2 regions of the Paenibacillus segetis genome follow, and region 2 is predicted to be linked to the other one. Evidence: predicted binding sites of a transcription regulator. Region 2 holds the regulator's gene; the other holds the start of a gene.

Region 1 (5,602 bases), on a different contig from region 2:
GAGCGTACATGATCCTCAGTCACAACCTTGATGACTTCCTTGACGTCTTGCCAAGCGGAGCCTTCACGAACCATAAGATGCATTCCTAAGCGAAGCTTAAGTAACGCCTGTTCTTTGGTTACAGTTTCATGACATGAGCTTGCGCCACTAGCGATATACGCTTGCAACATGGGCTCATCTTCAGCAGGAAAATGTCCGGTTACGGTCTTGCCTGCTTTCAGAGTTGCTGCGATTTCTCCAGCCATTTTAGGATCGCCATAGACTACACCGGGGAAGTTCATTACTTCACCAAGACCCTCAACGCCGTCCCAAGTCATACCTTCGGTGATATCGGATACTTCTAATGTAGCTCCTGCATCTTCCAAGTCGTCTGTGGCAGGGACACAAGAAGGGAAAGTTGTGTATACCTTAAGAGGGAGTCCGCGTCCTTCCTCGTGCATCCATTTAACACCTTCGGTCCCAAATACGTTAGCGATCTCGTGCGGATCCATGAATATTGCAGTTGTACCTTTAGCTAGCGCGGCTTTGGCGAATTCAGTAACGGTAAGCATCGTGCTCTCAACATGCATATGGGCGTCCATAAGGCCTGGGGCAATAAAGCGCCCAGATGCATCAATAACAGTAGTATTATCTCCGATCGTATGAGAGGCATCTCCGACGAATGCAATTCTTCCTTGGGCTACTGCTACGTCGATGTGGCTCAACAGTTCACCTGAGTATACGTTAACCAATGTTCCGTTCTTAATGACGAGTTCAGCTTTACTTTTTCCTATAGCTACATCAGCTAATACGTTACTGACGTCATATAATGGTTTTCTTTGCTGTGCATTCATAATTTATAAAGGGCCTCCTGTAAATAATATTTAATAAAGGTTAACGTATATATCGTATTAATTCAACAAAAGGCTGTCATCCAAGCAGATATTTCACCTGCTTGGATGACAGCCTTTATGTGGTTAAGATCCCTTATACTCCTTGTGGAGGAGTGATCTTCTCAATAACTTTGTCTACTAGTCCGTACTCTTTTGCTTCTGCTGCACTCATGAAGTAGTCGCGGTCGGTATCCTTCTCGATCCGTTCCAACGGCTGTCCTGTACGCTCTGCCAAGATATGATTCAGCTTGTCGCGCATCTTCAAGATGCGGCGTGCACGAATTTCAATATCTGTCGCTTGTCCTTCGGCTCCGCCGAGTGGTTGGTGAATCATAATTTCACTATTCGGCAGCGCATAACGCTTGCCTGGTGCACCTGCATTTAGCAAGAAAGCTCCCATTGAAGCGGCGAGCCCCACGCAAATTGTGGATACATCAGATTTAATGAACTGCATGGTGTCGTAGATAGCCATACCGGCTGTAATCGAGCCACCAGGGCTGTTGATATAGAGACTGATATCTTTGCCCGGATCTTCCGCATCCAGGAATAGCATTTGAGCAATAATGGAGTTAGCGACTACGTCATTGACCTGGGAGCCGAGGAATATGATTCGGTCTTTAAGCAGTCTGGAATAGATGTCGTAGGCGCGCTCCCCGCGGTTACTTTGTTCGACGACCATTGGAATATAACTCACCGATAAAACCTCCTTAAATTTGGATGAGGCATCGCAGGCCCATTTGTTCAAATGGGAGAATCGCCTGTTGCTCTCCATATCGTATTGAATTAGTCACATCAATCTCATAATAGACGAAATCGATTGATATTATCCTCATCATAAACAAATTCAAACAGAAAGTCAAAGATAGTCAAACTAAGGGTAATAAAAATCCCCTAAACGGGGATGTAGTTTAAATAATATGGCGCGCCCGCGAGGAATCGGACCTCGATCTCAGGCTTCGGAGGCCTGCGTCATATCCATTGGACCACGGGCGCAAATGAAGAGTAGCAAAAATGATTATATGATATTGACATGTAAATTGCAAGCGTTAGTTATAGGTTAGAGCTTATACAAAAACAGGGAAAGGTTAAGAATGACGAGATGAAATTGTAGTACGAGTGTTTTTAATATATTTATAGAAGAAATTTTTTTACTCTCAGATCGCATTCATAATAATAGTAATGATTCAATTGCTGTCTTTTTGTTTAATGTGGGTGAATAACCCAGGAAGGTCATGGAAGCTGGAAGAAAAGGATATTTTAAACTTTTAGATTATAGGCAAAGAGTGCCTTAAACATAGTGAAATAGAAATAAAAAAATGAAGTGTTGAGGGGAAGACAGGGCAGATATAGCAGCCCCTAACTGCAATAACTTTATCTAGATGTATAAGAGGTAAGCAGAATGTGAATTATACGAACGTCAGACTTGCAACAGAGAGAAAAATTGGTTAGAATGTAAGTGGGACTTAAAAAGTTTACCCGGGACATTTAAGGGCCATAAAGAGAAGCAGAGAGAAGACGAAGCTTGCAGGAGTTGAAGGCATGCGTAATATTTTAGAAATGCAACAGCAGCTTCTTCCTGATCTCATGGAAATTCTCAAGAAAAGGTACACCATACTTCACCAGATCATGTTATCTGACGTAATTGGCCGTAGAACTTTGGCAACCTCACTGAACATGACGGAACGTGTGTTACGTGCTGAAACGGATCTCCTGAAGGCTCAAGGCCTGATTGAAATTGAGAATATAGGCATGAGAATCAGCGATTCGGGCAGGACACTGCTGGAGAAACTGGAACCGGTAGTGAAGGATATTTTTGGCCTGGCTAATTTGGAAGAGAAGATTCGTAAGGCCTATGGCCTGCAGAAAGTAGTAGTTATTGCAGGTGATTGTGAGACTTCGCCACTTATCAAGCGTGAGCTTGGGCGGGCAGGAGCGAAGGCGCTATTACGAGTGATGCAAGATGGTGACGTTGTTGCCGTTACTGGCGGTTCAACAATGGCAGAGGTCGCAGAACAATTAACACCTTCGGCTAATGCAGTGCTGAAACAAAGCTGGTTCGTACCGGCAAGAGGCGGACTCGGCGAAAGTCTTGAGATTCAGGCCAACACGATTGCTTCCGGAATGGCAAAGAGACTTGGGGCAGGCTATAGTCTGCTACATGTACCCGATTTGTTAGGGAAGGAAGCCTATCAGTCGCTTGTGCACGATCCAAATATCCATGATATTGTGGGCATGATCCGTAAAGCTAGAATCGTAGTTCACGGTATCGGAGACGCCATGGAAATGGCACGACGTCGTAAGATGGAGTTGCCGATGGTTGAGGATTTGCAGAAGGATGGCGCTTTGGCGGAATCATTTGGCTACTATTTTGACGAAGAAGGCGTTGTGGTTCACAAAATGCTGACCCTGGGACTCCGGTTGGAAGACATCATGAAGACTGACATCGTTATTGGAATCGCAGGCGGCAAGAGTAAAGCGAAGGCGATTCATGCCGTACTGAAGTTCGGTCATGAAGGCATTCTTGTCACTGATGAAGCAGCAGCGATGGAAATCGTCAGTGAACTGGAGAACAAGAACAGACAGCAAGAGCACAATGCAATGTGATATTTTTTGATACAATTATTGTTTACTACCGTTTACTCACGGCGGGCTATTCGGTCTGTCTTGAATAATAAAAAAAATGAACATTTGGGAGGAACTATTCAATGAGTATTAAAGTTGGTATTAACGGTTTCGGACGTATTGGACGACTTGCTTTCCGTCGTATTCAAAACGTGGAAGGTATCGAAGTAGTAGCTATTAATGACCTGACTGACGCTAAAATGTTGGCTCATTTGTTGAAATATGATACAACTCAAGGTAAATTTGACGGCGAAGTTGAAGTTCATGACGGATTCTTCAAAGTAAATGGCAAAGAAGTTAAGGTTATTGCTAACCGTAACCCTGAAGAATTGCCATGGGGCGAGCTTGGCGTAGACATCGTACTAGAGTGCACAGGTTTCTTCACAACTAAAGAAGCTGCTGAGAAACACATCAAAGCTGGCGCTAAAAAAGTTGTTATCTCCGCACCTGCTACAGGCGACATGAAAACTGTTGTTTACAACGTTAACCATGACGTTCTTGATGGTACTGAAACAGTTATCTCTGGCGCATCTTGCACAACAAACTGCTTGGCTCCAATGGCAAAAGTTCTTCAAGATCAATTCGGTATCGTTGAAGGCTTGATGACTACAATCCACGCTTACACTGGCGACCAAAATACTTTGGATGCTCCACACGGCAAAGGTGACTTCCGTCGTGCTCGTGCAGCAGCTGAGAACATCATTCCTAACACAACTGGTGCTGCAAAAGCAATCGGTCTTGTTATCCCTGAATTGAAAGGCAAACTTGACGGTGCAGCTCAACGTGTGCCTGTAGCTACAGGTTCTTTGACTGAGTTGGTAACTGTTCTTGAGAAGAACGTAACTGTTGATGAAATCAACGCAGCAATGAAAGCAGCTTCCGATCCTGAAACTTTTGGATATACTGAAGATGAAATCGTATCTTCCGATATCAAAGGTATCACTTTTGGTTCCCTGTTTGATGCAACTCAAACTAAAGTATTGACTGTTGGCGACAAACAATTGGTTAAAACAGTTGCTTGGTATGACAATGAAATGTCCTACACAGCTCAATTGGTTCGTACTTTGGAATTGTTTGCAAAAATCGCTAAGTAATATTTTGAAATTCAAACAAGGCAATCAAAGAGGAGCACCCTTACCCAAGGACTCCTCTTTGGTTCATGCTTAAGACTATATATAGCTTCAAATCGACATTCACACACAAATGTTTGATATATAGAGATAATGTTTTTCTTAGGAGAGAAACAATAAATATGGATAAGCGCAGTCCTTTATATAAAGAGACGCGCACCTAACATTAGGAGGAACGTGGGGATGAACAAGAAGAGTGTACGTGATGTAGAAGTAACTGGTAAACGCGTATTTGTCCGCGTTGATTTCAATGTACCGATGCAAGATGGAGCAATTACGGACGACACTCGGATTCGTGAGACGCTTCCAACGATCAAATACTTGATCGAAAATGGAGCAAAGGTCATTTTGGCGAGCCACTTGGGACGTCCAAAAGGTCAAGTGAATGAATCCATGCGTTTGACTTTGGCAGCTGAGCGTTTGGCTGAGTTACTTGGCAAACCTGTAGCTAAAGCAGATGAAGCAATTGGTGAAGAAGCTAAAGCGAAAGTAGCAGCTTTGAACAATGGCGACGTGCTTGTACTTGAAAATGTTCGTTTCTATCCAGGTGAAGAGAAGAATGATCCAGAACTCGCGAAACAATTCGCTGAGCTTGCTGATTTGTTCGTGAACGATGCTTTTGGCGCCGCTCACCGTGCACATGCTTCGACTGAAGGTATCGCTCACTTCTTACCAGCGGTATCTGGCCTATTGATGGAGAAAGAATTGTCTGTACTTGGCAAAGCATTGTCAACTCCAGACCGTCCTTTCACTGCAATCATTGGTGGTTCCAAAGTTAAGGACAAAATCGATGTTATCGACAACCTACTTAACATTGCTGACAATGTATTGATCGGCGGAGGTCTTGCTTACACATTCTTCAAAGCTCAAGGGTATGAAATTGGGCAATCCTTGCTTGATGATACGAAGCTAGATGCATCTCTAGGCTTCATCGAGAAAGCAAAGAAACTAGGTAAAAACTTCGTGCTTCCTGTTGAC
Region 2 (5,602 bases):
CTTCTTCGTAGCCAACATACCCCGGAGGAGCTCCTACGAGACGAGATGTGGAATGCTTCTCCATATATTCGGACATATCGATACGAATAACAGCATTCTCATCGCCGAACATGGCTTCAGCCAATGCTCTCGCAAGTTCAGTCTTACCAACCCCTGTTGGGCCTAAGAAGATAAAGGATCCCATTGGACGTTTCGGATCTTTGAGTCCGGCACGTGCCCGGCGAATAGCCCGGCTTACCGCTTTGACTGCTTCCTCTTGGCCAATGACACGTTCGTGCAAAATATGCTCCATATTAAGCAGACGATCAGTTTCTTCTTCTTTCAGCTTGCTAACAGGAATTCCAGTCCAGCTCGCCACGATTTGGGCGATATCATCTGGTGTAACTTCTGAATCCGTGCGTCCTTGTTGTTCTTTCCATTGATTCTTCGTAACATCAAGCTCTTCACGAATCTTTTGTTCTGTATCGCGGAGTGCTGCCGCTTTCTCGAACTCTTGACTCTGTACAGCCGAGTCCTTCTCTTTACGGATGTCTTCAAGACGACTTTCCAGTTGCTTCAAGTTGGGTGGTACCGTATAGGAGTTCAGCCTTACTTTGGATCCAGCTTCATCAATTAAGTCGATCGCTTTATCCGGTAAGAAACGATCCGGGATGTATCGGTCGGACAGTTTAACCGCTTGATCAATAGCTTCATCGGTAATCTTCACACGGTGATGAGCTTCATACCGATCACGAAGACCATGTAAAATTTGAATCGCTTCTTCAACAGATGGTTGATCGACAGTAATGGGTTGGAAACGACGTTCTAAAGCCGCATCTTTCTCAATGTATTTGCGATATTCATCCAAAGTTGTAGCCCCGATGCACTGTAGCTCACCACGTGCAAGTGCTGGTTTCAGAATGTTGGAAGCATCAATAGCACCTTCAGCTCCACCAGCCCCAATCAATGTGTGCAATTCATCGATAAAGAGAATAATATTTCCCGCTTGTCTAATTTCATCCATAATCTTCTTCAAACGGTCTTCAAATTCGCCGCGGTATTTCGTACCCGCTACGACAGATCCCATATCGAGTGTCATTACTCTTTTATCACGAAGTGTCTCAGGAATTTCATTATTAATGATCTTCTGAGCCAACCCTTCGGCAATCGCTGTTTTACCAACGCCTGGTTCACCAATTAGAACTGGATTATTCTTCGTCCGACGGCTAAGAACTTGGATAACTCGTTCGATCTCTTTACTTCTTCCGATAACCGGGTCCAAGTTCCCTTCTTTGGCAGTTACCGTCAAATCACGTGCTAGGCTATCAAGAGTAGGTGTATTTATATTTGCTGGTGTTCCATGGTGGCTAGATACGGCTTCACTGCTCCCCAATAGTTGTAGCACCTGTTGACGCGCCTTGTTAAGGCTAATCCCCAAATTATTTAGTACACGCGCAGCTACACCTTCACCTTCACGAATTAATCCAAGCAAGATATGCTCTGTTCCGACATAGGTATGGCCAAGTTTTCGAGCTTCATCCATTGACAGTTCAATAACTTTCTTAGCACGTGGTGTATAAGCGATATTGGTAGGTTGCTCTTGTCCGCGGCCGATCAGTGTTTCAACTTCATCTTGAATTTTCTCTAATCCAAGACCAAGACCGATCAAAGCTTTAGCAGCAATACCTTCTCCTTCACGGATCAGTCCGAGTAAAATATGCTCAGTACCTATATTATTATGCCCTAGTCTTACAGCCTCTTCCTGAGCAAGTGCCAACACCTTCTGCGCACGTTCTGTAAATCTTCCAAACATCATATCCCCTACACCTCCATGATTATTCTATTGCTTACGTTAGGACAACAAAAAGCATACTCCCTGATGTTCCTCTTCGTTATTTACCCATTTTGTCACGAATAAGCATGGCACGATACATATCCCGCTCTCCAGGTGACATGTTCTCACTATATATTTTTTGCAGAAAACCTGGTTGTGTCATCACATTCAATTCATTAAGCACTTGAGGTGATAACGAATCAATCAATCCCAAATCTACACCAAGACGAACATCAGACAGACGTTGAGCCGCTTCTTTTGATTCCATTATGGCTGCATGAGATAAAATCCCGTAAGACCGCATCACACGATCCATCATTCTAAGGTGTGATTCCTTCAACAATGTCTCTCTCGCAGCCTTCTCATGATCAATGATCTGCAGAACAACACTGTATAAGTTTTCAATAATCTCGTCTTCACTTTGTCCTAGTGTAATCTGATTTGAAATTTGAAACAAGTTTCCCATGGCTTCGCTACCTTCGCCATAAATCCCACGGACCGTAAGTCCAACCTGAGATACCGCCGAAAGGATGCGATTAATCTGACCTGTTAACACAAGCGCAGGCAAGTGCATCATTACGGAAGCTCTTAGCCCAGTACCAACATTCGTTGGGCAGCTGGTAAGGAATCCACGATTATCATCAAATGCATAATCCACATGGTCTTCAAAAATATCATCCACCGAGGTTGCTTTTTCCCATGCCTCCTGTACCTGAAAGCCGGGATATAGACATTGAATTCGTAAATGGTCTTCCTCGTTCACCATAATGCTCAAGCTTTCGTCTTCGCTTATAAAGACAGCTCCGCTTTTTGATTCGTTGGCGAGACTAGGACTAATCAAATGCTTCTCAACCAGAATCTTTTTATCTAAATCGTCCAAATCCTCAAGAAGAATAGGATATAGCTTACCAAAGGCTTGTATTCGTTCGTCATCTAGCACATCTTCAAGTCGTTTAAGAACATCTTCTGACTGCTCACTTGTAGCCAACATTGGAAACGGTGCATAGAGCAGGTTTCTTGCAATCCGAACCCGGCTGCTAATGACAATATCGGAATCCTTACCCCCACTGCTCATCCACTTACTGAGTGGTTGTTCTGTAAACCGGAGATTTGGCATCGCTTATTCCTCCTACTCTGCGGAAAGTGTCTTCTCAAGCTCGCGAATCTCATCCCGCAGCCTAGCGGCCTCTTCGAACTCTTCCTGAAGAATCCGCTCCTGCAATTTCTGACGAAGCTCATCAAGCTTACGTTTTACTTGAATATGATTTCCTGCCCGTTTTGGTACTTTACCTACATGAACTGTATTCCCATGAACCCGCTTAAATAAAGGGTCTAATCGATCATTAAAATATTTATAACATGAACTACATCCAAAGCGACCAATTTTGCTAAATTGTGAATAAGTTAATCCACACTCTTCACAACGTAGATTTTCAGGTATTTTAGCACTTGGGTTGTGACTATGACTTCCAGGGTTGAAATCCAAAAAACCAGACAGCAAATTATGAATGGAAAACCCACCTGTTGTACCTGGGATAATCTCACCCTTCTCCCTTGCGCAGGTTTCACAAATACGAAATTCTGTTTTTTCCCCATTCACAATTTTGGTAAAGTGCAGTGTCGCGGGACGTTTCCCGCATTCTTGACATTGCATCGGGTATCCCTCCTTCATTAGATGGATCGTTGGACTCCTTAGCCTAACAAAGAGATCAGCATTGCCTTCATGATTCTTGCCCTGATCTGGTCACGATAGGGAAGCTGGACCATTAGCACTTCTCTTGATATAGCTGCTCGCATAAGGGCCGCTTCACGGCTACTTAAGAACCTTGATTCCACAAGCTGATATATCAAACCTTCTGCTGCGGTCTGCCCCATCTCATCACCTATTGTATGATGCAAGTGGGTATGCAGCGTAGTGGGACCCGGTAATTCGATCCGACGGATACGAACATAACCACCACCACCCCTTTTGCTCTCAACCAAATAGCCTTTTTCCAGCGTAAAACGTGTACTGATGACATAATTGATTTGAGACGGCACACAAGAGAACTGGTCGGCCAGATCGTTACGCTGAATTTCTATCGTTCCCTCTGGACTTTCATGCAGAATACTCTTGAGATATTTTTCAATAATATCGGAGATATTACGCATCACTCATCCTCCATTGCTCAAACATCAAGCCGATATTTTTTACGAAAATATCCGGTATATATTATCCATTTGGCAAGATAATTTACCGGTTGTTGACTTTGACTTTCTTTGACCTTGTTTTTATTATAACATAATTTCTTTGTTTGCCAAGAGGTTTTACCTCTACAATTCAGTGTGACCTGCTGTGCACAAAATATTCCGATTCCAAGTGGGAAGTATCTTCAATAGTATCCTCAATTGCAAAAGAACACTCCAATATGAAGTGTTCTCGGGCGGGTTTGAATACTTGAGTTACGTGAGATTAACCTTCAATAATGCTTTTCCGATAATGATTAGGGGGTACTCCAACCACTTTTTTAAAAGAAGTACTGAAATAATGCTGAGTATCATAACCTGTTTTTTCAGCAATTTCATGCATCGTTAATTTCGTCCCTGCGAGCATGCGTATCGCCATTTTGATTCGAACATGCGTTAGCATACCAATAAAAGATTGACCTGACTCTTGCTTGAAAATTCGGCTCAAATAGACTGACGATACGCCCAGTTCATCTGCTACTCCCTCTAGTGTCAATTCGGGGTCGTTGTACCTCTCCTCAATAATATCCCGCGCTCTTCTAACAAAGTCGGACATTCGCGCTTCCCGATTTACCATTGTCTTCGCTGCGGTGTACAGATCTGGCAAATCATTATTCTCGTCATTTAACTGGAAGCTAACGAGTACAGACAAGTTCAAATATTTCTGGCAAGCTTCCGCAATACGGGTACCAATCATGCTATCCTTGCACCCCCAAACCAATACGACGATCATCCCAGTTTGATCGCGGAAGTGAACATAATTTTCGGCTTCAATCAGCTCTTCAATTACGTTCTCAATCGCGAACAGCAGCAGTTGCCGATCCTTCTCAGATAAAAACACCTTTCCTTTGGACTGTTCCGGCCAACGGATAACTCCAACCAACTCAGGCGTTTGCTCTGGCATTTGGAGGAAAGCTAATTGCCCAGCGATCTCATCTTCGCTAATATCTCCCTCAATCCATTCCAAGCAAAACCGCTCGCGAAGTAACGATACATTCTTATCGATCTGTTTAGAAGCTATATCAAGTATCTTTTCGTTTGTAGCATCCAAATCCAGTCTCCTGGCGATTGCCGCAAGCACCTCCATTAACTGTCCCGGATTTACAGGCTTTAGAATGTAATCGTCTACCTTGAGCTTGATCGCTCTTTTAGCGTATGCAAATTCATCATGACCCGTAATTATGATTATTTTACAGTTAGGAAGCTGCTCGCGAAGCTCACTGATCAGAGTAAGACCATCCATAATTGGCATGCTAAGATCCACAATGAGGATATTCACTTGTTCACGGAGTGCCAACTCCAGGGCTTCTTCTCCATCTTCTGCTTCAGCGACCACCTGCAGATTCAATCTGTCCCAATCTACCGAACTTCTGATTCCTTCCCGAATAATGAACTCATCATCAGCTATGATCACTTTCCACTTCTGCTCCATGCTTCTACTCCTCTCGGTGCATAATAGGATGACGAATCGTAACGGTAGTCCCTACCTTTATCACACTTTCAATTGTAATTCCATAGGGTGCACCGTAACTTAAATGGATGCGCTCCTGTACATTCCTAAGT

Evidence for each region. Region 2 encodes CtsR, which represses protease genes until heat stress. Its sites were predicted from a motif close to ATGGTCAATAAAGGTCAAACA; they were not measured.
Region 1: clpP (ATP-dependent Clp endopeptidase proteolytic subunit ClpP) is a predicted target of CtsR. The motif match lies at 1,725-1,745, and genes of this name have one in related genera.

The regions. Positions count from the first base shown of each region.
Region 1 is NZ_BMFT01000004.1:67,143-72,744, forward strand. It holds gene ade (adenine deaminase) at 1-833, opposite strand, end outside; gene clpP (ATP-dependent Clp endopeptidase proteolytic subunit ClpP) at 967-1,566, opposite strand; tRNA gene IEW05_RS21275 (tRNA-Arg) at 1,791-1,865, opposite strand; gene IEW05_RS21280 (sugar-binding transcriptional regulator) at 2,412-3,476, shown strand; gene gap (type I glyceraldehyde-3-phosphate dehydrogenase) at 3,578-4,588, shown strand; gene IEW05_RS21290 (phosphoglycerate kinase) at 4,808-5,602, shown strand, end outside.
Region 2 is NZ_BMFT01000008.1:59,661-65,262, forward strand. It holds gene clpC (ATP-dependent protease ATP-binding subunit ClpC) at 1-1,795, opposite strand, end outside; gene mcsB (protein-arginine kinase McsB) at 1,872-2,930, opposite strand; gene mcsA (protein-arginine kinase activator protein McsA) at 2,943-3,467, opposite strand; gene IEW05_RS25100 (CtsR family transcriptional regulator) at 3,506-3,964, opposite strand; gene IEW05_RS25105 (response regulator) at 4,266-5,471, opposite strand; gene IEW05_RS25110 (cache domain-containing sensor histidine kinase) at 5,476-5,602, opposite strand, start outside.